2 regions of the Marinactinospora rubrisoli genome follow, and region 2 is predicted to be linked to the other one. Evidence: predicted binding sites of a transcription regulator. Region 2 holds the regulator's gene; the other holds the start of a gene.

Region 1 (10,687 bases), on a different contig from region 2:
CGCTGGCGGTGCTCCTCGGCGCCATGCTGCTCGCGGCCACCCACGGCCAGGCGTTCGGCGGCGGACCGTGGCGGCCGCCCTGCGGGCCGTGCGGACCGCACCCGCCGGGCGGCCCGGGGCCGCTCGAACTCGCCCCGGCCGCCGTCGGCTGCGTCGTCGCGGCGGCCGGCGCACTGGCCGTGCGCCGGGTGTGGCCGCACGTGGCGTTCGCGGTGTCGGTCCTCGCCGTCACCGGCTACCTGACGCTGGGCTACCGGTTCGGCCCGATTCTGGTCACCGTGCTCATCACGCTGTTCTCCCTCGCGGCGGCCATGCCGGTACGCAGGTGGGCGCCATGGGCCGCGCTGCTGGTGCCGCTGTTCGCGGCCGCGCTGCTGCGCGCGGGGGAACGGATGCCGAGCGGCGACGTGCTCGTCGCCGCCTTCGCGGCCCTGCTCGTGCTCGCCGCCCCGGCCGCGCTCGGGGTGCTCGCGCGCCTGCGCCGTGAGAGCGTCCGCCGCGAGCGGGAACAGGAGCTGCGCCGCTCGGCCTACGAAGAGCGGCTGCGCATCGCCCGCGAGGTGCACGACCTGGTCGGCCACAGCCTGTCGGTGATCCACATGCAGGCGGGGGTGGCGCTGCACGTGCTGCCCAGGCGCCCCGAGCAGGCGGCGCCGTCGCTGGAGGCGATCCGCCAGACCAGCAAGGACGCGCTGGAGGAGCTGCGCGGCACGCTCGCGGTGTTCCGTGCGCCGGACGGCGCCGAGCCGCCCGCCGATCGGGCGCCGCTTCCCGGGCTGCGGCGGCTGGACGACCTCGTCGCGGCGGTGACGGCGGCCGGCCGGACCGCGACCGTGCGCACCGAGGGCGGCCCTGCACGGCTCCCGTCGGCGGTGGACCACGCGGCCTACCGGATCGTGCAGGAGGCGCTGACCAACGTGGTCCGGCACGCGGGCGGGGCGGGGGCCGAGGTGCGCCTGGCGTACCGCGACGCCGACGTGCTGGTCGAGGTGACCGACGACGGCCCGGCGCGCCCGGACGCCCCTCCGGCCGAGGGCAGCGGGATCGCGGGGATGCGTGAGCGCGCCCGCGCCGTGGGCGGCCGGCTCCAGGCCGGCCCGCGTCCCGGCGGAGGTTTCGCCGTGCGGGCCGAGCTTCCGCTGCGCGGGCACGGGGGAGCCGCGGCACGGCGAGGCACGGCGAGCGACGAGGCGGACGCGGCCGGCCGCGTCCGGGACGGAGAGGAGGCGCCGTGACCATCCGGGTGGCGGTCGCCGACGATCAGGCACTGGTCCGCATGGGGCTGCGGGTGCTGATCGAGGCGGAGGACGACCTCGAACTCGCGGGGGAGGCGGCGGACGGCGCGGAGGCGGTGCGGCTGGTCCGCCGGGCGCGGCCGGACGTCGTGCTCATGGACGTGCGCATGCCGGTGCTCGACGGGATCGGCGCGCTGCGGGAGATCGCCGCCGACGACGCGCTCGCGGACACCCGCGTGGTGATGCTGACGACGTTCGAGCTGGACGAGTACGTGTTCGACGCGCTGCGGGCGGGCGCCGCCGGGTTCCTCATCAAGGACTCCGAACCGCCGGAGCTGCTGCGGGCGGTCCGGCTGGCGGCCGCCGGCGAGTCGCTGCTGTCGCCGTCGGTGACCCGGCGGGTCATCGCGGCGTTCACGTCCCGGATCCCGGCGGCACCACGGACGTTCCCCGAGCTGGCGCTGCTCACGGAGCGCGAGCGCGAGGTGCTCGCCCTGGTGGGGGAGGGGCTGAGCAACGAGGAGATCGCCCAACGGCTCGTGGTGAGCCCGGCGACCGCCCGCACCCACGTGAGCCGGTCGATGGTGAAGCTGCGGGCCCGGGACCGGGCCCAGCTCGTGGTGATCGCCTACCAGGCGGGGATGGTGCGCTGACCGCGCCGACGGCTCAGGGCGGTCTCTCGGTGGAGGACCGCTCCGAGCCGTCCGGCGCCGGGCCCCGGCCGCCGCCCCGCACGCGGCGCTGGATCGACGGCCGGGACCGGGAGCCGCGGGCCTCAGCCCTTGACGCTGCCCGCGAGGAGCCCGCGGACGAAGTAGCGCTGCAGGGAGAAGAACACCACCAGCGGGACCACGATGGACACGAACGCGCCCGCGGTGAGGCGCTGCCACTCGTTGCCGCGGGTGCCGGCCATCTCGGCGAGGCGCACGGTGAGGGGCGCGACGTCCGCGTTCCCGCCCGCGAAGATCAGCGCCACCAGCAGGTCGTTCCAGACCCAGAGGAACTGGAAGATCCCCAGCGACACCAGCGCGGGCACGATCAGCGGCGTGACCACCCGGCGGAAGATCACCCCGTGCCCGGCGCCGTCCACGCGAGCGGCCTCGAAGAGGCTGCGCGGCAGGGCCGAGATGAAGTTGTGCAGCAGGAAGATGCCGAGCGGCAGTCCGAAGATCGTGTGCGCCACCCACACGTTGGTGAACTCAAGGGCGCCCTGAAGTTCCCAGGCCGGCAGGATCTGCACGCCGCCCACGACCAGTCCTTCGGAGAAGAAACTGAGCAGCGGTACCAGCGCCATCTGCAGCGGCACGATCTGCAGCGCGAAGATGCCGAGGAACAGCCAGTCGCGTCCGGGGAAGTTCATCCACGCCAGCGCGTACGCGGCGAGCGCCGCGATGCCCACCACGAAGACCGTGGAGGGCAGTGAGATGACGAACGAGTTGATGAAGTAGCTCGCCAGCTGGCCCTGGCTCGACGTCCCGAACAGCACGTCGGTGTAGTTCTGCAGGGTGACCTGCGGGTCCGTGAAGAACGTCCACCAGCCGGTCGTCTTGATCTGCTCTTCCGGCCGGAAGGAGGAGATGAGCAGCCCGAAGGTCGGCGTGGTCCACAGCACCGCGATGACGATCGCCACCGCGCTGCCGGCGCGGCCGGACAGCCGCCGGCGGACCCGGGCGGCCGAAGCGCCCGGACGGGGGGTCGGATCGGTCATGCCTGCTGCTCCCTCACGCGTCGGTTGGTCCGCATCTGCACGATGACGAGCGGGATGACCAGGGCGAACAGGAAGATGGCGAGTGCCGATCCCTGGCCCAGCTCGCCGTAGCGGAACGCCTGGTTGTACATCTCGTTGGCGATCACACTCGTGTCGAACTGGCCGCCGGTCATGGTGCGCACGATGTCGAACACCTTCAGGGTCTGCACCGAGATGGTGATGAGGACGACCGTCAGCGTCGGCCACACCGACGGCAGCGTGATGTTGCGGAACAACTGCCAGGCGTTGGCGCCGTCGATCCGGGCGGCCTCGATGATCTCGGCCGGGATGGCCTTGATGGCGGCCGACAGCACGACCATGGCGAATCCGGCCTGCACCCAGATCAGCACCACGATGAGCAGCAGCGTGTTGAGCGGCTGGTTGAGCAGCCACTGCTGCGGCTCGCCGCCGAGCGCGACCACGAACCGGTTGAGCAGGCCGATCTGGTCCGCCTCGGCCGGCCGGTAGGCGTAGACGAACCGCCAGATGATGCCGGCGCCGACGAACGAGATCGCCATCGGCATGAAGAGCAGCGACTTGGCCACCGACTCGAAGCGGGAGCGGTCCACGAGGATCGCGTAGATCAGCCCGGTCGCGGTGGCGAGCACCGGCGCGAACACCACCCACAGCAGGGTGTTGCGCAGCACGATGAGGATCTCGGGCTGGGTGAAGAGCCACACGTAGTTGTCCAGCCCGACCCAGGTGTCTCCCGAGCCGTCGAAGAAGGACAGCCAGGCGGTCCGCAGCGCCGGGTAGACCAGGCCGAGCAGGAGCAGCAGCACGGCCGGGCCGAGGAAGAAGAACGCCTGCCACCAGTCGCGTCGCGTCCGCGGTCCGCGGTCGACGAGGAGCAGGAGCAGGCCGATCACGCCGGCGAAGGCGGCGAGGCCGATCACCAGCCAGAGGAGTTTGGGGAGTTCGTCGAGGATGGAGAAGCCCATGGGATCCCTTTCAGGGGCGCGGCCCGGGCACCGGTGCCCAGGCCGCGCTGTGAACTGCTGGGGAGGAGACTGAAGGGAGTCAGGAGGAGGGCCAGGAGTCCTCGATGTAGGTCAGCGTCTCTTCCGTGTCGTCGCCGTTGATCCAGTTCACCATTCCGCGCCAGAACGTTCCGGCGCCCACGGCCGCCGGCATGATGTCGGCACCGTCGAACCGGAACACGGCGTCGGGGTCGCGCAGCACCTCGGCGCCCAGGCGGTCGGTGGGGGACTGGAGGGTGTCGAGGTCGAGATCCTGGTGGGCGGAGATCCAGGCGCCCTCGGCGGCGCGGCTGTCGGCCCACTCGGCGGTGGCCAGGTACTCCTGGAACGCGACGACCTCGGGCCGGTCGGCGAAGGCGCCGACGAACTCGCCGCCGCCCAGCACCGGGGTGCCGATCTCGGGGTCGATCGGCGGCATGTTGAAGGCGAACACGTCACCGTCCTCGCCGACCTCGGTGCCCTCCGGCCAGTTGGCGGCGTAGAAGGAGCCCATCATGTGCATCGCGCACTGGTCCTCCAGGATGGGCAGCCCGGCCTCCTGGAAGGCGGTGGTGGCGATGCTCTGCACGTCGCCGTAGCCGCCGTTGACGTAGTCGGGGTTGCGCAGGATGCCGTCCACCCGGTTCATGGCGTCGGCCACGGCCTCGTCGTTGAACGGGATCTCGTGGCTGACCCACTGGTCGTACACCTCGGGCCCGTTCTCCCGGAGCATGACGTTCTCCACCCAGTCGGTGGCCGGCCACCCGGTCGCGTCACCGGACTCGATGCCAGCGCACCACGGCTTGTCGCCGGCCTCGACGATGGCGTCGCTGAGCTCGATCATGTCGTCCCACGTCTCCGGGACCTCGTAGCCGTTCTCGGCGAAGTAGCCGGGCGAGTACCAGACGAACGACTTGACGTTGGCCCCGAGCGGGACGCCGTACATCTCGCCGTCCACGGTGGTGTAGTTCAGCCAGTCCTCGCTGAACCCGGCCTCGGCGCGCTCGCGCACCGCGTCCGGCAGCGGCAGGAGGTCACCGGCGCTCGCGAAGCGCTCCACCAGCCCCGGCTGCGGGAAGAAGGCGAGGTCGGGGGCGTTGCCGCCGTCGACCATCACCTGGATCTGGGCCTCGAACTCGCCGGTGCCCTCGTACTGGACGTCGATCCCGGTACAGGAGACGAAGTCGGCCCACGAGGTTTCGAGGCGGTCGGCCTCCACGTCCCGAATGGAGGCGTACACGTGGACGGTCCCGCCGTCGGTGTCCTGCCATTCGCGGAACGGTTCACATTCCGCCGAGTCGGGGTCGGCCGCCGTGGAGCCGCCTTCCAGGTAGGAGCAGCCTCCGGCGATGAGGACGAGGGGCAGCGCCGCGGCCGCGGTGGCGATGCGGCGTGGTGGTAGTAGGGGCATGTACTTACCTCCTGGACCGCCCGGCCGCCGGTCCGGGCCGGGGTTGGTGAGCCCTGATGAAAGCCGTTTCTAGAAATTTTGTCTACTTTTTGCAGTGATATTGGCCATAACGGTTGCGTTACAGAATGCGGGCATCTGTTACATACGTGTCACTTTGCGGCCAGGTGTCCGTTGTTGTGCTGGTGGGTGCGTGGCGACGCGCCGGGCTCGCATCCCGGGCGACGCGGCGCATCGCTGAGGGCGAACAGCGGCCGGGGAACAAAACCGGACTCTCGTTTATTGAGCCTTAGTGACTCAAGAAGGAGGGTCTGATGACTGACACGCAGTCCGTCGTGACGCTGCCCGTCCTGCCGCTCGACGACGACGTCGTGCTCCCCGGCACCGTCGTCCCCGTGGAGATCTCCGAGGCCGAGATCCGGACCGCGGTCGAGGCCGCCCGCACGGCCGAGGAGGCCGCCGCCAAGGCACCCGGCATCCGTTCGGCCGCGAAGCCGCGGGTGCTGATCGTGCCGCGCGTCGACGGATCCCTCGTCGGGGTCGGCACGGTCGCCGTCATCGAGCAGGTCGGCCGCACCCCCGACGGCGAGCCGGCCGCGGTGCTGCGGGGCGTCGCGCGGGCGCGCGTGGGCACCGGGACCTCGGCGCCTCCCGGGGGAGGCGCCGCCCTGTGGGTCTCGGCGACCCCGCACGACGAGGAGCCCCCGGAGGGCGGCCACCCCGGCCGCGTGCAGGAACTCGCGCGCGAGTACAAGACGCTGCTCGCCACCTACCTGCAGAAGCGCGGCGCCTGGCAGATCCTGGACAGCATCCAGCAACTGGACGATCCGGGGCGGCTCGCCGACCGCGGCGGGTACTCCCCGTTCCTGAAGACCTCCCAGAAGCTGGAACTCCTGGAGACCTACGACGTCGCCGAGCGGCTGGCCCGCCTCATCGAGTGGACGCGGGAGTACCTCACCGAGCTCGACGTCACCGAGACCATCGCCAAGGACGTCCAGGAAGGCGTCGAGCAGCAGCAGCGCGAGTTCCTGCTCCGCCGGCAGATGGAGGCCATCCGCAAGGAGCTCAACGAGCTGTCCGGCAAGCCGGGCAGCGAGGAGGACGACTACCGCGAGCGGGTCCAGGCCGCCGACCTTCCCGAGCACGTGCGCACCGCCGCGCTGGCCGAGGTCGACAAGCTGGAACGGGCCGGCGACTCCTCACCGGAGTCCGGCTGGATCCGCACGTGGCTGGACACCGTCCTGGACATGCCCTGGAACGAGCGGTCCGAGGACTCCTACGACATCGCCGGTGCCCGGCGGGTACTCGATGCCGACCACACCGGGCTGGAGGACGTCAAGGACCGCATCATCGAGTACCTGGCGGTCCGCCGCCGCCGCGCCGACCGCGGCCTGGGGGTCGTGGGCGGCCGCCGCAGCGGTGCCGTGCTCGCGCTGGTCGGCCCGCCCGGCGTCGGTAAGACCTCGCTCGGCGAGTCCGTCGCGCGGGCCATGGGGCGCAGGTTCACCCGGGTGGCGCTCGGCGGCGTCCGCGACGAGGCCGAGATCCGCGGCCACCGGCGCACCTACGTGGGCGCGCTGCCCGGCCGGATCGTGCGGGCCATCAAGGAGGCCGGCACGATGAACCCGGTCGTGCTGCTCGACGAGGTCGACAAGGTCGGCAGCGACTTCCGCGGCGACCCGACCGCGGCGCTGCTGGAGGTGCTCGACCCCGCGCAGAACCACACCTTCCGGGACCACTACCTGGAGGTCGACCTCGACCTCTCCGACGTGGTGTTCCTGGCCACGGCCAACACGCTGGAGAGCATCCCCGGGCCGCTGCTGGACCGCATGGAACTGGTCGAGCTCGACGGCTACACCGAGGACGAGAAGGTCACCATCGCCCGGGACCACCTGCTTCCCCGCCAGTTGGAGAAGGCCGGCCTGGACGGCACCGAGGCGCAGGTCGACACCGACGCGCTGCGCCGGATCGCCGCCGAGTACACCCGCGAGGCGGGCGTGCGCGGACTGGAGCGGTCCATCGCCCGGGTGCTCCGCAAGATCGCGGCCACGGTCGCCGTCGGCGAGCGCGAACTCCCGGTCCGGGTCACCGACGCCGACCTGGCCGACTACCTCGGCCGTCCCCGGCACACCCCGGAGTCGGCGGAGCGCACCGCGGTGCCGGGTGTGGCCACCGGCCTGGCGGTCACGGGCGCCGGCGGCGACGTGTTGTTCGTGGAGGCGTCGCTCGCCGACCCCGAGTCCGGTGCCGGCGGGCTGACCCTGACCGGCCAGCTCGGTGACGTCATGAAGGAGTCGGCGCAGATCGCGCTCTCCTACCTGCGTTCCCGCGGCGCGGAGCTGGAGCTGCCGGTCGGCGACCTCAAGGAACGCGGCGTGCACCTGCACGTCCCGGCCGGAGCGGTCCCGAAGGACGGCCCGAGCGCCGGTGTCACCATGACCACCGCCCTGGCCTCCCTGCTCTCGGGCCGCGCGGCCCGCTCGGACGTGGCGATGACCGGCGAGGTGTCGCTGACCGGCCGGGTGCTGCCGATCGGGGGCGTGAAGCAGAAGCTGCTCGCGGCGCACCGGGCGGGGATCAGCACGGTCCTGATCCCGGCCCGCAACGAGCCCGACCTCGACGACGTGCCCGAGGAGGTGCTGCAGAAGCTGACGGTGCACACGGTCAGCGACGTCCGTGAGGTGCTGGACCTGGCGCTGGAACCGGCGCACAGCGCGACGGCCGTGGCGGCGTAACAGGCCCACTGAGCCGGGGTCGCCGCCGCGAGGGGGCGGCCCCGAACCACGGCGGCTTCCTTACCTGGTGCAGCTTAGGGATTCTTGTAGATCGAGTGATCTCCGATCCGCCGCCATACCAGGAGCAACTCGCCGGCCTCGTCCTTCTGGATGTGGAAGGTCGCACGCCCATCGGGTCTGCTGAAGCTCCAAGTCAACGAGTAGACGTCATGTCCCCTGACCTTGTGGATCCGGAGAGTCTGCGGCCATGGGGGATCGCCGGAGAAGGCGCCGGCCGCGACTGCTGGGAGGAACATCTCGTGGACAACATCCCAGAACATCTTTTGATGCTCTTTGGGTAGCCGCCGAAAAGCACGGCCGAAGCCCCCGAGAGCCTTGAACTTCACTAACCTTCACCCGGCTTCTCGTCGATCATGCCCTTCAGATAGGCGAGGAATTCCTCGCCTGTCATGGCGGGACTGATGTCACCGGCGGCGAGTTCCTCCTCGGCTTCGCGCTCGGCGCTCTGTTGCCCCTCTTCCCAGAACCAGACGTCGTTGGGATGAACAGCTACGCGAGGCAGCAACAGAAGCGCGCCATCGCGAACGACGAACTCCACCACCGTGTCGGGGCGATCCAGCCCAAGCTGCCGACGTACCTCGGGGGGGACAACGATCGTTCCATCATCGGCGGAAACACTGCTGAAGCCCAGGTGCTTGTCCATGTCACCACGGTAACCGGGGAGCGGTCTCTCGGTCAGTACGGACATACGGCTGTGCCCTCCATCGCTCCGTCTCTTGGGTCAGCGAGACCTTACCGGCATGTGCGCAACGTTGTAAAACGACTTCAATAAGTGACAAGCCCAGGTCATTGAGGGTGTGACCGGAATGCCATCCGGCGTTCCGCAACGCAGGGGCAGCGGACGGACGGCGCCGGACCGCCGGGATAATCCCTGCCATGACCTCATCGCACTCGGCGGGACCGGCCCTGCGGGTCGCCCTCATCGGCTACGGCAAGGGCGGCGCGGTGTTTCACGCCCCCCTGATCGCGGCGACTCCCGGGCTGGAGCTGTCCGCCGTGGTCACCGGCAACGCCGAGCGGGCGGCGCAGGCGCGGCGGAGATATCCCGGTGCCGAGGTGATCGGCGCGCCGGAGGAGCTGTGGCGGCGGGCCGCCGACTTCGATCTCGTCGTCGTGGCCAGCCCGAACGACAGTCACGTTCCGCTCGCGCGGGCCGCGCTCGACGCCGGTCTGTCGGTGGTGGTCGACAAGCCGTTGGCGCTCACCGCGGCGGACGCCCGCGGGCTGGTGGCGGACGCCGAGCGGCGTGGACTCGTGCTCACCGCGTTCCACAACCGGCGGTGGGACAGCGACTTCCTCACCGCGCTGCGGCTGGTCGACGAGGGGGCCCTCGGCCGGGTGCACCGGTTCGAGTCCCGGTTCGACCGCTGGCGCCCCGAGGCCAAGCACACCTGGCGGGACCGCGGCGAGCGGAGCCGCGGCGCGGGGCTGCTCTACGACCTCGGCTCGCACCTGGTGGACCAGGCGATCATCCTGTTCGGCCCGGTCGCCGAGGTCTACGCCGAGCTCGATGCCCGGCGCGAGGGCGTGCGCGCCGAGGACGACGTCTTCCTCGCCTTGACGCACGCCTCGGGCGTGCGGTCCCACCTGTGGGCGGGTGCGCTCGTCGCGCAGCTCGGCCCGCGCCTGCGGGTGCTCGGCGACCGCGCCGCCTACACCGTGCGGGGCCTCGACGGCCAGGAGGAGCGGCTGGCCCGCGGCGACGACCCGGCGCGGCCGGGCTGGGGCGAGGAGCCGGCGGAACGCTGGGGGCTGCTGGGCGCGGACGGCGGTCTCGCCCCGGTGCGCAGCGAACGCGGCGACTACCCGGCGTTCTACGCGGCCGTGCGCGACGCCGTCGCCGAGGGCGAGCCCGTCCCGGTCGAGCCGCACGAGGTGATCCACGGCCTGGAGGTCATCGAGGCGGCCGCCGAGAGCGCCCGGACCCGGCGCGCGGTACGGCTGGAGCCGGCACAGCCGCGGTGACGGCGGCGCACCCCGTCAGGCGCGGCCGAGCCCTTCGGCCACCAGGCGGGGGCCCTCCGCGAGCACGAAGGCCCGGAAGGACGCCACCGCCGGCGGCTCGTACTGTGCGGGACGCCAGACCACCCCGACGGACCGGTGCGCCCCCGGATCGGCGATGACCAGCTCGGCCGTGCCCGGCAACGGGCCGTGCGGCTGGGCCGGGAGCACGGAGACCCCGAGCCCGGCGGCGACCAGGCCGCGGGCGGTCGCGGTGTCGTCGCCCTCGAAGGCCACCCGCGGGACGAAACCGGCCCGGTGGCACAGGTCCTCGGTCAGGTGCCGGATGCCGCGCCCGGGCTTGAGCACGATGAGATCCTCCTCGGCCACGACGTCGAACCGCACCCGGCGGCGGCCGGCCAGCCGGTGGCCGTCGGGGACCACGAGCCGCAGCGGCTGGGTGTGCAGCACCCGCGCCTCCAGACCCGGCTCGCCCGGCAGCGGGGAGGTCAGCGCGAGGTCCACCGAACCGTCGCGCAGGTGGCGGACGGCGGTGGCCCACACGTCCTGGATCAGCGTGAACCGGATGCCGGGGTGCGCAC
Region 2 (10,687 bases):
GGGTCAGGGCGGGATGGCCGTCCCGCGCGTAGCTCGCCGACATCGCATCCGGGACCAGGCGGTCGGGCGACTTGTAGCCGAGCCAGTAGACGGTCGCGGTGTTGCCGGGTTCGGTCTGCGCGTCCGCGCGGATCCGCAGCCGCCGGAGGAAGTCGAGGGCGAGCCGCAGGTACTTCACGTCCCGGGTGTTGCTCGCCGTGCCCGGGACGAAGACGGTGGTGTTGACGGCGTGGTCCGGGTCGCCGAAGGAGATCGCGACCCGCGTGTCGGTCCCGCCGACCGTGCTCGGCGGCCGGTAGTACAGCAGGAGCGCGCCGTCCAGGTCGATCTCCGTGCGCAGCCGGATCGCGTCGGTGTCGCCGGTGCGGTCGATGTAGTCGTCCAGCACCGCGCGGTTGGCCCGGTCACGGACCACGGACGGCAGGCCGTCGAGCCCGCCGATCTCGCCCGCGCGGTGCGCCAGGAAGTCCGCCCGCGTCCGCTCGTCGAGCCCGAACCACCAGCTGCGGATCCGCTCCGGAGATCCTTCGGGCGGCACGGCTTCCAACAGGGCTCCCGGGGGCTCGCAACGATGCGGGGATCCGGCGTCCGCCGACGCCGGCACCATCATGCCAGGGCGACCAGGAATCGGGTGATCGACCGCTTACCGGACATCCGGCGGGCGCACTACCATCGTCGCGGTTATCACCGGCGGTGGTGGGAGGGCGCACATGGCGGACACGGACGACGATGCGCTGCGGGCGGCCCTGGCCGCGGCCCGGGAACTGCCCACCGAGGCGGAACGCCAGGCGGCCCGCGACCGCGCGGTCCGCGCGTACGCCCGCAAGGGGGTGGTGCGGCTCGGCGCGCTCTTCGGTCTCTTCGGGATCCCGTTCGTACTCGCTCTCATCGAGTCCGTGGGGCTGCTGCCGCAGCCGTTCACCACCCAGCCGCTGGCGGTCGTGGGCGCGGTCGGGGCGACGCTGGGCGGCGTCTACGCGTGGGCGTACGGGGCGAAGCAGTTCTTCCGGATCAAGGACCGCATCACCGATCGCCGGGCCGGACACCCCCGGTCCACCCACCCGGCCCCGGCCGGGAGCCCGGACCGCCGCCCGGCGGCACAGGAGGCACCGCGCGCCGCCACCACGGGTGCGCAAGCCCGCTCCGCCACGGCGGCACCGCCCGCCGCCGCGCGGCCCGCACCGGCCGCGGCGGACGGCCCGCCCCAGGGGATCGCCGCCGCCCTCACGCGGCGCACGGCGAAGGGCGGGGGAACGACCGCCCCGGCGCGGGCCTCCGAGTCGACCGCCCCGGCCAGGCACGAGCCGGGCCGCCGCACCGCGGGTCCGGAACAGCGGGGGCGGGGCACTTCTCGCTGAAAGACCGTTCCGGGCCCCGCCGGGCTCGCGCGGACCCGGACCAGGGGCCCTCGGCGGTCCTAGACCCCCTGTGGTGACAGGCCGGGCGGGCCGATCTGGGACTCTGGGCGATCCTGGGTCATCGTGGTCATGGTGCCGCGCCAGGCCCGGGTGCACGGGAGCTGGGCTCGCTGAAGCGATGGCGAGTGATGTTCGGCAGGGACGTTGCCAGCGGGATTCTGGCTGCCATCGGTCTCACACGAGGCGGAACTCGTCCGATCGAAAGATCCGCCACACGTCGGTCGCCGGCCCGCCGCCGGGGGTGACCGGCCCGAGGCGCTCCGCGCGTTCGCAAGCGGCCTTCACACCATGCTCGAAGTCGGTGAATCGGGTGCCTTTCCGCTTCGTGCGAGTCCACTGCCCCTTGTCCCAGTTCGGCGCGGCCTTCTGAAGGAGCCGCCGCGCGTCGCCAGGGGTGTGACAACCACGTACGTCCTCGGAAAAGTGCAGGAGGAGCCAGACTTCGAAGCTGGGTTGTGAGACGGCGGTGTTGATGATCTGTCGCTCCGTGGATGCCTTTCGAGCGACCGTGGAAGCGTCGGAGACGTCGCGGTTGTCGCTATCGAAAACCGCCCATATGTGGGTATAGTCACCGCTTCCGCGGGTGATCGCCTCGCGCACGATTCCCATGGCGTCCCGTTTCGAAGCCTTACGCACATCGACGATCTGGCCGCGCCGACGTAACCCCGTGAGGTATTCCACCTCCGTTTCACCTTCGCACACCAAGAGCATGGCCGGTTTTGGAGTGCGTGGCGGTGGCCGCCTGAACCGCGTTTCTCGTCGGGGAGTCACTCCACCTGATTCCTGTCCCGGATCGCGAGCGCGACGGCGAAGAGGTCGTCATCGATATGTGGGACAGCACCATAGCGCCCGGCGAGATAACGCCGCATCCGGTTCTCGTCCTCGTCCGGTCGGTAGCTGGACAGCGGAAAGAGTTCCGTGCAACCGGATTCGTCTTTCTGGACCAGCCATATCTCCTCACGGCGGAGAACCTCCGTGCCTCGGATGTGCCCCAGAAGTGCGGTGTCGTGGCTGGTGAACACGAGCTGGGCATGCCTGGGGTTCGCTTCGGGGTCGCGGAAGGATTCGATCAGCCGGGCCGTCAAAAACGGGCTCAGGCTGCCGTCGAGCTCGTCGATGGCGAGGAGCCAACCGTGCTTCAGAGCCTGAAGGGCGCGCAGGCCGATGTCGAGCAGCGCGAGAGTTCCATGGGACTGGTCGTCCAGTGTCAGTGGATGTTCGGTCTCCACACCGCGGTGGTGGAAGATCAACTCGCCGCGTTCTCGTTTCCGCAGTAACGAGTCCTCGGGTGTGCGTTCGCTACGACGAAATTCCAGGTGGCTGATGCCGGTATCGGCGGCACTCAGCAGTTCGGTGAGTCGGCTCAGTAGTTCGTCATTGAATTTCGATGACGTTGAGAGGCGGAACCGCAGGTCGGCCGTGTCCAGGGAACGTTTCATTGCAAATCGATCACTGAACCACCCGTAGACCGACCGGATGGCCTCGTTCTTGACCCGTGACCGTGCCGCGACCGAGAGGAGGAGGACATTCTGGGCTATGTCGATGACGGAGGCCATGTCGATCAGATCGCGGGCGGTTTCGGAGCTGTAATCATCCCCGTCACGTTCGAACACTATCTCTCTGTCATTCGATCGATAGAGGTAGAGCCATTCCGAGATCACGCGGGTGTCGTCGACACTGAAACCATAGGTATAACGGTGCTCTGCGATCCTCAGGTCGACGATGTAGGTGGACGGCCGAGCGAGGTGGATCGGGTCCAACGCGAAGGGACGGCGTCGGATGCGCGAGTCGGGCTCGCTCTCGCGGAACGACCAGCGGATCATTCGGGCCATGAAGCTCAGGGCGTCCAGCACGTTGGACTTGCCCGATGCGTTCGGGCCGAAGACGCCGGTGACGGGGAGGGGGGTCCCTTCCGCGCAGGGCTCGCCCTCTTCCCATGCGTCGGATGCCGGGTCCGTCAACAACAGTTGTTGCTCATCACGGAGTGACCGATGGTTCGCCACACGGAAACTCAGTAGCACAGCCCCTACTTTCCGGATCGGCATCGCAAACCGCTACAAACCACTCACGCTTGTACTCGAATGACACCGTACGGCATCGAAGTGGCCGTCGGTTGCTTCTTTCTGTTGATTCGCCGTCACGGAGCGTATGAATATCCGAGGTGAGAAGCCTGGAAAGCGTGACATATGACCCCGAAGAGGCGGCAGGTTCCATGCGGGTCCCGAATGCTCCGTTGACGCATCGAGGGCGACGGTGCATAGACATGCCAGCGGGGTCCGGCGCGCACCTGCGCGCTGGACCCCGCCGGGGGCACACATCAGGACGCCGGTACCGCCTCCGGCTCCTTCGGTCCGACGGACAGGGCGTCCTTGGACTCGTCCAGGTCCACCAGCACGGTGTCGCCCTCCCGCAGTTCACCGGCGAGGAGCTCGCGGGCCAGCGGGTCGCCGATGGACGCCTGCACCAGACGGCGCAGCGGACGCGCGCCGTAGACCGGGTCGTAGCCGGTCAGAGCCAGCCACTCCCGGGCCGCCGGGGTCACCTCCAAGTGGAGCCGGCGGTCGGTGAGGCGGCGGGCCAGGCGGTCGATCTGGAGGTCGACGATCCTGGTCAGCTCGCTGGTGGACAGCGCGTCGAACACGATCACGTCGTCCAGCCGGTTGAGGAACTCGGGCTTGAACGTGGCCCGCACCGTCTGCATCACCTTCTCGCGGCGGGTCGCCTCGTCCAGCGCCGGGTCCACCAGGTACTGCGACCCGAGGTTCGAGGTGAGGATCAGGATCGTGTTTCGGAAGTCCACGTGCCGGCCCTGGCCGTCGGTCAGCCGGCCGTCGTCGAGGACCTGCAGGAGGGTGTCGAACACCTCGATGTGCGCCTTCTCGACCTCGTCCAGCAGCACCACCGTGTACGGCCGGCGGCGCACCGCCTCGGTGAGCTGGCCGCCCTCCTCGTAGCCGACGTACCCGGGCGGCGCGCCGACCAGCCGGGACACCGAATGCTTCTCGGAGTACTCGCTCATGTCGATCCGGACGATCGCCCGCTCGTCGTCGAACAGGAACTCCGCCAGCGCCTTGGCCAGCTCGGTCTTGCCGACGCCCGTGGGGCCGAGGAAGAGGAACGAACCGGTGGGCCGGTCCGGGTCCGAGATGCCGGCGCGGGCGCGGCGCACCGCGTCGGCCACCGCCCGCACGGCGCGGTCCTGCCCGATCAGCCGCCGGCCGATCTCCTCCTCCATGCGCAGCAGCTTGCTGGTCTCGCCCTCCATGAGCCGACCCACCGGGATACCGGTCCAGGAGGACACGACGTCGGCGACGTCGTCCGCGCCGACCTCCTCCTTGACCATGGTGGACTCCCGCCCGCGCTCGGCCTCCTCCTCGGCCGAGGACGCCTCCTCCAGCTGCTTCTCCAACTGCGGGATGTCGCCGTACATCAGCCGGGACGCCGCCTCGAAGTCGCCGTCGCGCTGCGCGCGCTCGGCCTGCCGGCGCAGCTCGTCCAGCCGTTCCTTCAGGTCGCCGACCCGGTTCAGCCCGGCCTTCTCCTGTTCCCAGCGCGCCACCAGGGCGTTCAACTGCTCCTGCTTGTCGGCGAGGTCGGCACGCAGCCGGTCCAGACGCTGCCGGCTGGCGGGGTCGGACTCCTTCCCCAGCGCCATCTCCTCCATCTTCAGCCGGTCGACGGCGCGCTGCAGCTCGTCGATCTCGACCGGCCGGGAGTCGATCTCCATGCGCAGCCGGGACGCGGCCTCGTCGATCAGGTCGATGGCCTTGTCCGGCAGGAACCGTGCCGTGATGTAGCGGTCGGACAGCGTCGCCGCCGCGACCAGCGCGGAGTCGGCGATCTGCACCTTGTGGTGCGCCTCGTACCGTCCCTTCAGCCCACGCAGGATCGCGATCGTGTCGGCCGCGGACGGCTCGCCGACGAAGACCTGCTGGAACCGGCGCTCCAGGGCCGGGTCCTTCTCGATGCGCTCGCGGTACTCGTCCAGCGTGGTGGCGCCGACCATGCGCAGTTCGCCGCGGGCCAGCATCGGCTTGAGCATGTTGCCCGCGTCCATCGCGCCCTCGGCCGCGCCCGCACCCACCACGGTGTGCAGCTCGTCGATGAACGTGATGATCTGGCCGGCGCTCTCCTTGATCTCGTTGAGCACCGCCTTGAGGCGTTCCTCGAACTCGCCGCGGTACTTCGCGCCGGCCACCATGGCCGGCAGGTCCAGCGAAATGAGCCGCTTGTCGCGCAGCGACTCCGGGACGTCGCCCGCCACGATCCGCTGCGCCAGCCCTTCGACCACCGCGGTCTTGCCGACCCCCGGCTCGCCGATGAGCACCGGGTTGTTCTTGGTGCGCCGGGACAGCACCTGGATCACGCGGCGGATCTCGGAGTCGCGCCCGATCACGGGGTCGAGCGCCCCGGCGCGGGCCTGACCGGTCAGGTCGACGCCGTACTTCTCCAGCGCCTGGTAGGTCTCCTCGGGGTTCTCGGAGGTGACCCGGCCGTGCCCGCGGACGCGCTCGAACGCCTCCAGCAGGGCCTCGGGGGTGGCGCCGGCGTCTCGCAGCAGCCGGGCGGCCTCGCCGCCGTCGGTGGCCAGCCCCACCAGCAGGTGCTCGGTGGAGACGTACTCGTCCTCCAGCTGCTTGGCGCGCTGCGCCGCGGTGTTCATCGCCATGATGAGCTGGCGGGAGCTCGACGGCGCGCTGACCGTGGAGCCCGCGGCCTTCGGCAGACCGGCGATGGCCTGTTCCACCGCCCGGTCCAGCTCGTCGGGGTTGGCCCCGACCTCCTTCAGCAATGGGCGGATGATCCCCTCGCCCTGGTTCACCAGCGCGGCGAGCAGGTGAACCGGCTCCACCTGCGGGCTGCCGTCCGAGGTCGCGCGGCGGATCGCCACCGACAGCGCTTCCTGGCTCTTCTTGGTGAGTTTGTAGTCCATGACTGGCCGCCCCCTCTACACGTGCGTTCCTCGGCTGTCGGCGGTGCGGGCCACGGCTCCGGCGGGACCGGGCCGGGCGCACCCGTCGCTACTGCTCCGGTGGCGGAACCGGGTGGTTGAAGATCGTGACCCGCGTCCGCCGCACCGGCAGCAGATCCCCGCCGCCCGACTGCGCGGCGGTGCGCCGGGAGACCGCGGCGCGCGCGGCGTCCAGCTCGTTGGCCAGGTGGAACAGGTGCTCGCGGAGTTCGGCCACCTCGCGCTGCAGCTCCAGGATCCGCTTGATGCCGGCGAGGTTGATGCCCTCCTCCTGGCTGAGCCGCTGCACCTCCCGCAGCATCTGGATGTCGCGCATGGAGTACCGCCGGCCCCGGCCGGACGCCCGTCCCGGCGACACGAGGCCGAGCCGGTCGTACTGGCGCAGGGTCTGCGGGTGCAGTCCTGAGAGCTCGGCCGCCACAGAGATGACATAGACCGGCGTCTCGTCGCCGAAGCCCGGATTGCCCATCATGGTCACACCCCCTTGGCCCGCGCTTCGAGGTCGCGGCGCGGATTCTGGTCGGCCGTCGCTGCCCGGAAACTCTCCAGGGCCTCACGCGCCGCGCTGCTGAGGTTCTGCGGCACCGCAACCTCCACGGTGACCAGCAGGTCCCCGGTCGTGCCGTCCCGCCGCGGGGAGCCCTTGCCCCGCACCCGGAACGTACGCCCGTTGGGCGTGCCCGGGGGGATCTTCACGGTGACCGGGAAGCCGTTCAGGGTCGGCACCCGCACATCGGCGCCGAGCACCGCCTCGGGGAAGGTCACCGGGACGGTGATGGTCAGGTTCTCGCCGGACTTGCCGAACAGGGGGTGCGGCTGCACGTGTACCACCACATAGAGGTCGCCGGCCGGTCCGCCACGCTCGCCCGGCGCGCCCTTGCCCTTGATGCGGATGCGCTGGCCGTCGCTGACACCCGCCGGGATACGGGCCTGGATCGTGTGCGTGCTCTTGCCGCGTCCGCTGCCGTGGCAGGTGGGGCACGGGTCGTCGACGACCAGCCCCCGCCCACGGCACTCCGGGCACGGCTCGGACAGCGAGAAGCCGCCCAGGTTCTTGTTCTCGTGGCCGGTGCCGGTGCACCGCGGGCACACCCGCGGGGCGGTGCCGGCCTTGGCGCCGGTGCCGCTGCACGTCGGGCACGCGGCCTCGCTGCTCAGCTGGAACGACCGGGTGACCCCGTTGGCCGCCTCGGTGAACGTCAGCTTGGTCTCGGTCTCGACGTCGGCGCCGCGCCGCGCCCTGGTCGTGGTGCGGCCCCGGCCGCCGAAGAGCCCGCCGAACAGGTCGCTGAGCCGCTCCCCGCCCGGCGCGCCGCCCTGGCCGCCGAACAGGTCGCCGAGGTTGAAGTCGCCCGCCGCGGTGCCGCCGCCCGGGCGGTAGGAGCCGCCGAACAGCGAGCGAGCTTCGTCGTACTCCTTGCGGCGCTTGTCGTCGGACAGCACGTTGTACGCCTCGGAGATCTCCTTGAACCGGTCCTCGGCGGCGCTGTCACCCCGGTTGGCGTCGGGGTGGTACTTGCGGGCGAGCTTGCGGTAGGACTGCTTGATCTCGTCCTTGGTGGCCGTCTTTGAGACTCCGAGGACCTTGTAGTAGTCCTTCTCCAGGTAGTCCTTGGTGCTCATCGACGCTTGCCTTCTCCCGCTCTCGCCTCAAGGGTCTGCTGATGTGGCCGGGACGCTCCGGCGGCGGACCGCGGTGCCGCGCACCACCCCGGCGGGGCAGGGCGCGGCACCGGTGTCCGCGGTCTCGCCGTCGGAGACCGTCCTTCCCTACGTGCGCGGCTCGTCCCCGTCGGCCGGCCGCTCCCGTGTCGCGTTCTCCGCCGCGGCGTCCTCCGCCGCCGCGGGCTCCCCGGCCACGGGTCCGTCCGCCGGGACCTCGGCCTCGACGCTCTCGGCCTCGGCGGTGCCGGTCTCGGCCTCCTCGTCCGAGGGGCCGGCGACCACGACCCGGGCCGGCCGCAGCACCCGGTCGCCGACGAGGTACCCCGGCTGGAACACCTCGATGACGGTGGGGACGGTCACGCCCGGGGTCGGCACCAGGGTCAGCGCCTCGTGCACGTTCGGGTCGAACTCGTCGCCCTTCTCCGCGTACTTCTTCAGCCCGAGCTTGCCGACCAGGGCTTCCAGTGACTCTCCCACGGACTTGAAGCCGCCGGTGAGCTCGTCGTGCTCCCGGGCGCGGCCGATGTCGTCCAGGATCGGCAGCAGTTCGCCGACCACCTGGGCGACCGCCTGCTCCCGCACGGCGACGCGGTCGCGCTCGACCCGCCGGCGGTAGTTGGCGTACTCGGCCTGGACCCGCTTGAGGTCGTGCACCCGCTCCTCAAGCTCGGCACGCAGTGCCTCCAGCTCCTTCCGGTCCGCCACGCCACCGGCGGACTCGTCCGCCCGCGGCTCCCGGGGCGGCGCCGACTCCCCGGCCGGCGCCTGCTCCGCGGCGCCCTCGGCGGCCGCCGCCCCCTCAGGGGTGCGCAGTTCGCCCGTGTCGGGGTCGATCCGCCGCTTGTCGCGGATCACCGGTCCCTGGTGCTCGCGGCCGTTGTCGTTCTCCGGCAGCGCCATTCGCTGCGCCTCCTATCGCGTCGTGACTCAGGCGTTGCCGTCGCGCTTGCCGTTGTCCTCGTCGACGATCTCGGCGTCGACGACGTCGTCCGCGCCGGACTGGGCGCCCGCGCCGGCCTGCGCACCCGCCTGCGCCCCGGCGGCGTCGCCGCCCGCCTGCTGGCTCTGGCCGTAGATGGCGGAGCCGATCTTCTGGCTGGCCAGGGCGACCTTCTCGCTCGCGGAGCGGATGGCGTCGATGTCGGAGCCCTCCAGCGCCTTCTTCAGCTCGCCGACGGCGCTCTCGGTCTCGGTCCGGACGTCCGCCGGGATCTTGTCCTCGTTGTCCTTGATGACCTTCTCGGTCTGGTAGACGAGCGACTCGGCGTTGTTGCGGACCTCGGCCTCCTCGCGGCGCTTGCGGTCGTCCTCGGCGTACTGCTCGGCCTCGCGCACCATCCGGTCGATGTCGTCCTTGGGCAGCGACGAGCCACCGGAGATGGTGACCGACTGCTCCTTGCCGGTGCCGAGGTCCTTCGCGGTGACGTTCACGATGCCGTTGGCGTCGATGTCGAAGGTGACCTCGATCTGCGGCACACCGCGCGGCGCCGGCGGCAGGCCGGTCAGGTCGAAGACGCCGAGCTTCTTGTTGTACTGCGCGATCTCGCGCTCACCCTGGTAGACCTGGATCTGCACCGAGGGCTGGTTGTCGTCGGCGGTGGTGAAGATCTCCGACCGCTTGGTCGGGATCGTGGTGTTGCGCTCGATGAGCTTGGTGAACACCCCGCCCTTGGTCTCGATGCCCAGGGACAGCGGGGTGACGTCCAGCAGCAGGACGTCCTTGACCTCGCCCTTGAGCACGCCCGCCTGCAGGGTGGCGCCGACCGCCACGACCTCGTCGGGGTTGACGCCCTTGTTGGGGTCCTTGCCGCCGGTGAGCTCGCGCACCAGGTCGACCACGGCGGGCATCCGGGTGGAGCCGCCGACCAGCACCACGTGGTCGATCTTGTCCACGGTGATGCCGGCGTCCTTGATGACCTGGTGGAACGGCGCCTTGGTCCGCTCCAGGAGGTCGGAGGTCAGCCGCTGGAACTCCGCGCGGGTGAGCTTCTCGTCCAGGTGCAGCGGGCCCTCGGCCGAGGCCGTGATGTAGGGCAGGTTGATCGCGCTCTCGCTGGAGCTGGACAGCTCGATCTTGGCCTTCTCGGCCGCCTCGCGGAGCCGCTGCAGCGCCATCTTGTCCTTGGACAGATCCACGCCGTTGCTGTTCTTGAACCGCTCGACCAGCCAGTTCACGATCGCCTGGTCCCAGTCGTCGCCGCCGAGGTGGTTGTCGCCGTGGGTGGCCTTCACCTCGACCACGCCGTCGCCGACTTCGAGCAGCGAGACGTCGAAGGTACCGCCACCGAGGTCGAAGACGAGGATGGTGGCCTCGTCCTCCTTCTCCAGGTGGTAGGCGAGCGCGGCCGACGTCGGCTCGTTGATGATGCGCAGGACGTTGAGGCCGGCGATGGTGCCGGCTTCCTTCGTCGCCTGACGCTGGGCGTCGCTGAAGTAGGCGGGAACCGTGATGACGGCGTCGGTGACCTCTTCGCCCAGGTACGCCTCGGCGTCCCTCTTCAGCTTCTGCAGCACGAAGGCGCTGATCTGCTGCGAGTTGAAGGTCTTGCCGTCGATCTCCGTGGTCCAGTCGGTGCCGATGTGCCGCTTGACCGACCGGATGGTCCGGTCGACGTTGGTGACCGCCTGACGC

Evidence for each region. Region 2 encodes HspR, which represses chaperone genes until heat shock. Its sites were predicted from a motif close to ANTTGAGTCNNNNNGACTCAANT; they were not measured.
Region 1: lon (endopeptidase La) is a predicted target of HspR. The motif match lies at 5,630-5,652, and genes of this name have one in related genera.

What each region holds. Positions count from the first base shown of each region.
Region 1 covers NZ_JBHTBH010000009.1:273,738-284,424, reverse strand. Annotated here, with positions in the region: gene ACFQRF_RS19730 (sensor histidine kinase) at 1-1,235, shown strand, start outside; gene ACFQRF_RS19725 (response regulator) at 1,232-1,888, shown strand; gene ACFQRF_RS19720 (carbohydrate ABC transporter permease) at 2,011-2,943, opposite strand; gene ACFQRF_RS19715 (carbohydrate ABC transporter permease) at 2,940-3,923, opposite strand; gene ACFQRF_RS19710 (ABC transporter substrate-binding protein) at 4,003-5,352, opposite strand; gene lon (endopeptidase La) at 5,664-8,084, shown strand; gene ACFQRF_RS19700 (AbrB/MazE/SpoVT family DNA-binding domain-containing protein) at 8,470-8,787, opposite strand; gene ACFQRF_RS19695 (Gfo/Idh/MocA family oxidoreductase) at 9,021-10,109, shown strand; gene ACFQRF_RS19690 (LysR family transcriptional regulator) at 10,125-10,687, opposite strand, start outside.
Region 2 covers NZ_JBHTBH010000001.1:235,807-246,493, forward strand. Annotated here, with positions in the region: gene ACFQRF_RS01090 (alpha/beta hydrolase) at 1-538, opposite strand, end outside; gene ACFQRF_RS01095 (hypothetical protein) at 711-1,358, shown strand; gene ACFQRF_RS01100 (RloB family protein) at 1,593-2,129, opposite strand; gene ACFQRF_RS01105 (AAA family ATPase) at 2,186-3,439, opposite strand; gene clpB (ATP-dependent chaperone ClpB) at 3,736-6,351, opposite strand; gene ACFQRF_RS01115 (heat shock protein transcriptional repressor HspR) at 6,440-6,859, opposite strand; gene dnaJ (molecular chaperone DnaJ) at 6,865-8,013, opposite strand; gene grpE (nucleotide exchange factor GrpE) at 8,161-8,955, opposite strand; gene dnaK (molecular chaperone DnaK) at 8,983-10,687, opposite strand, start outside.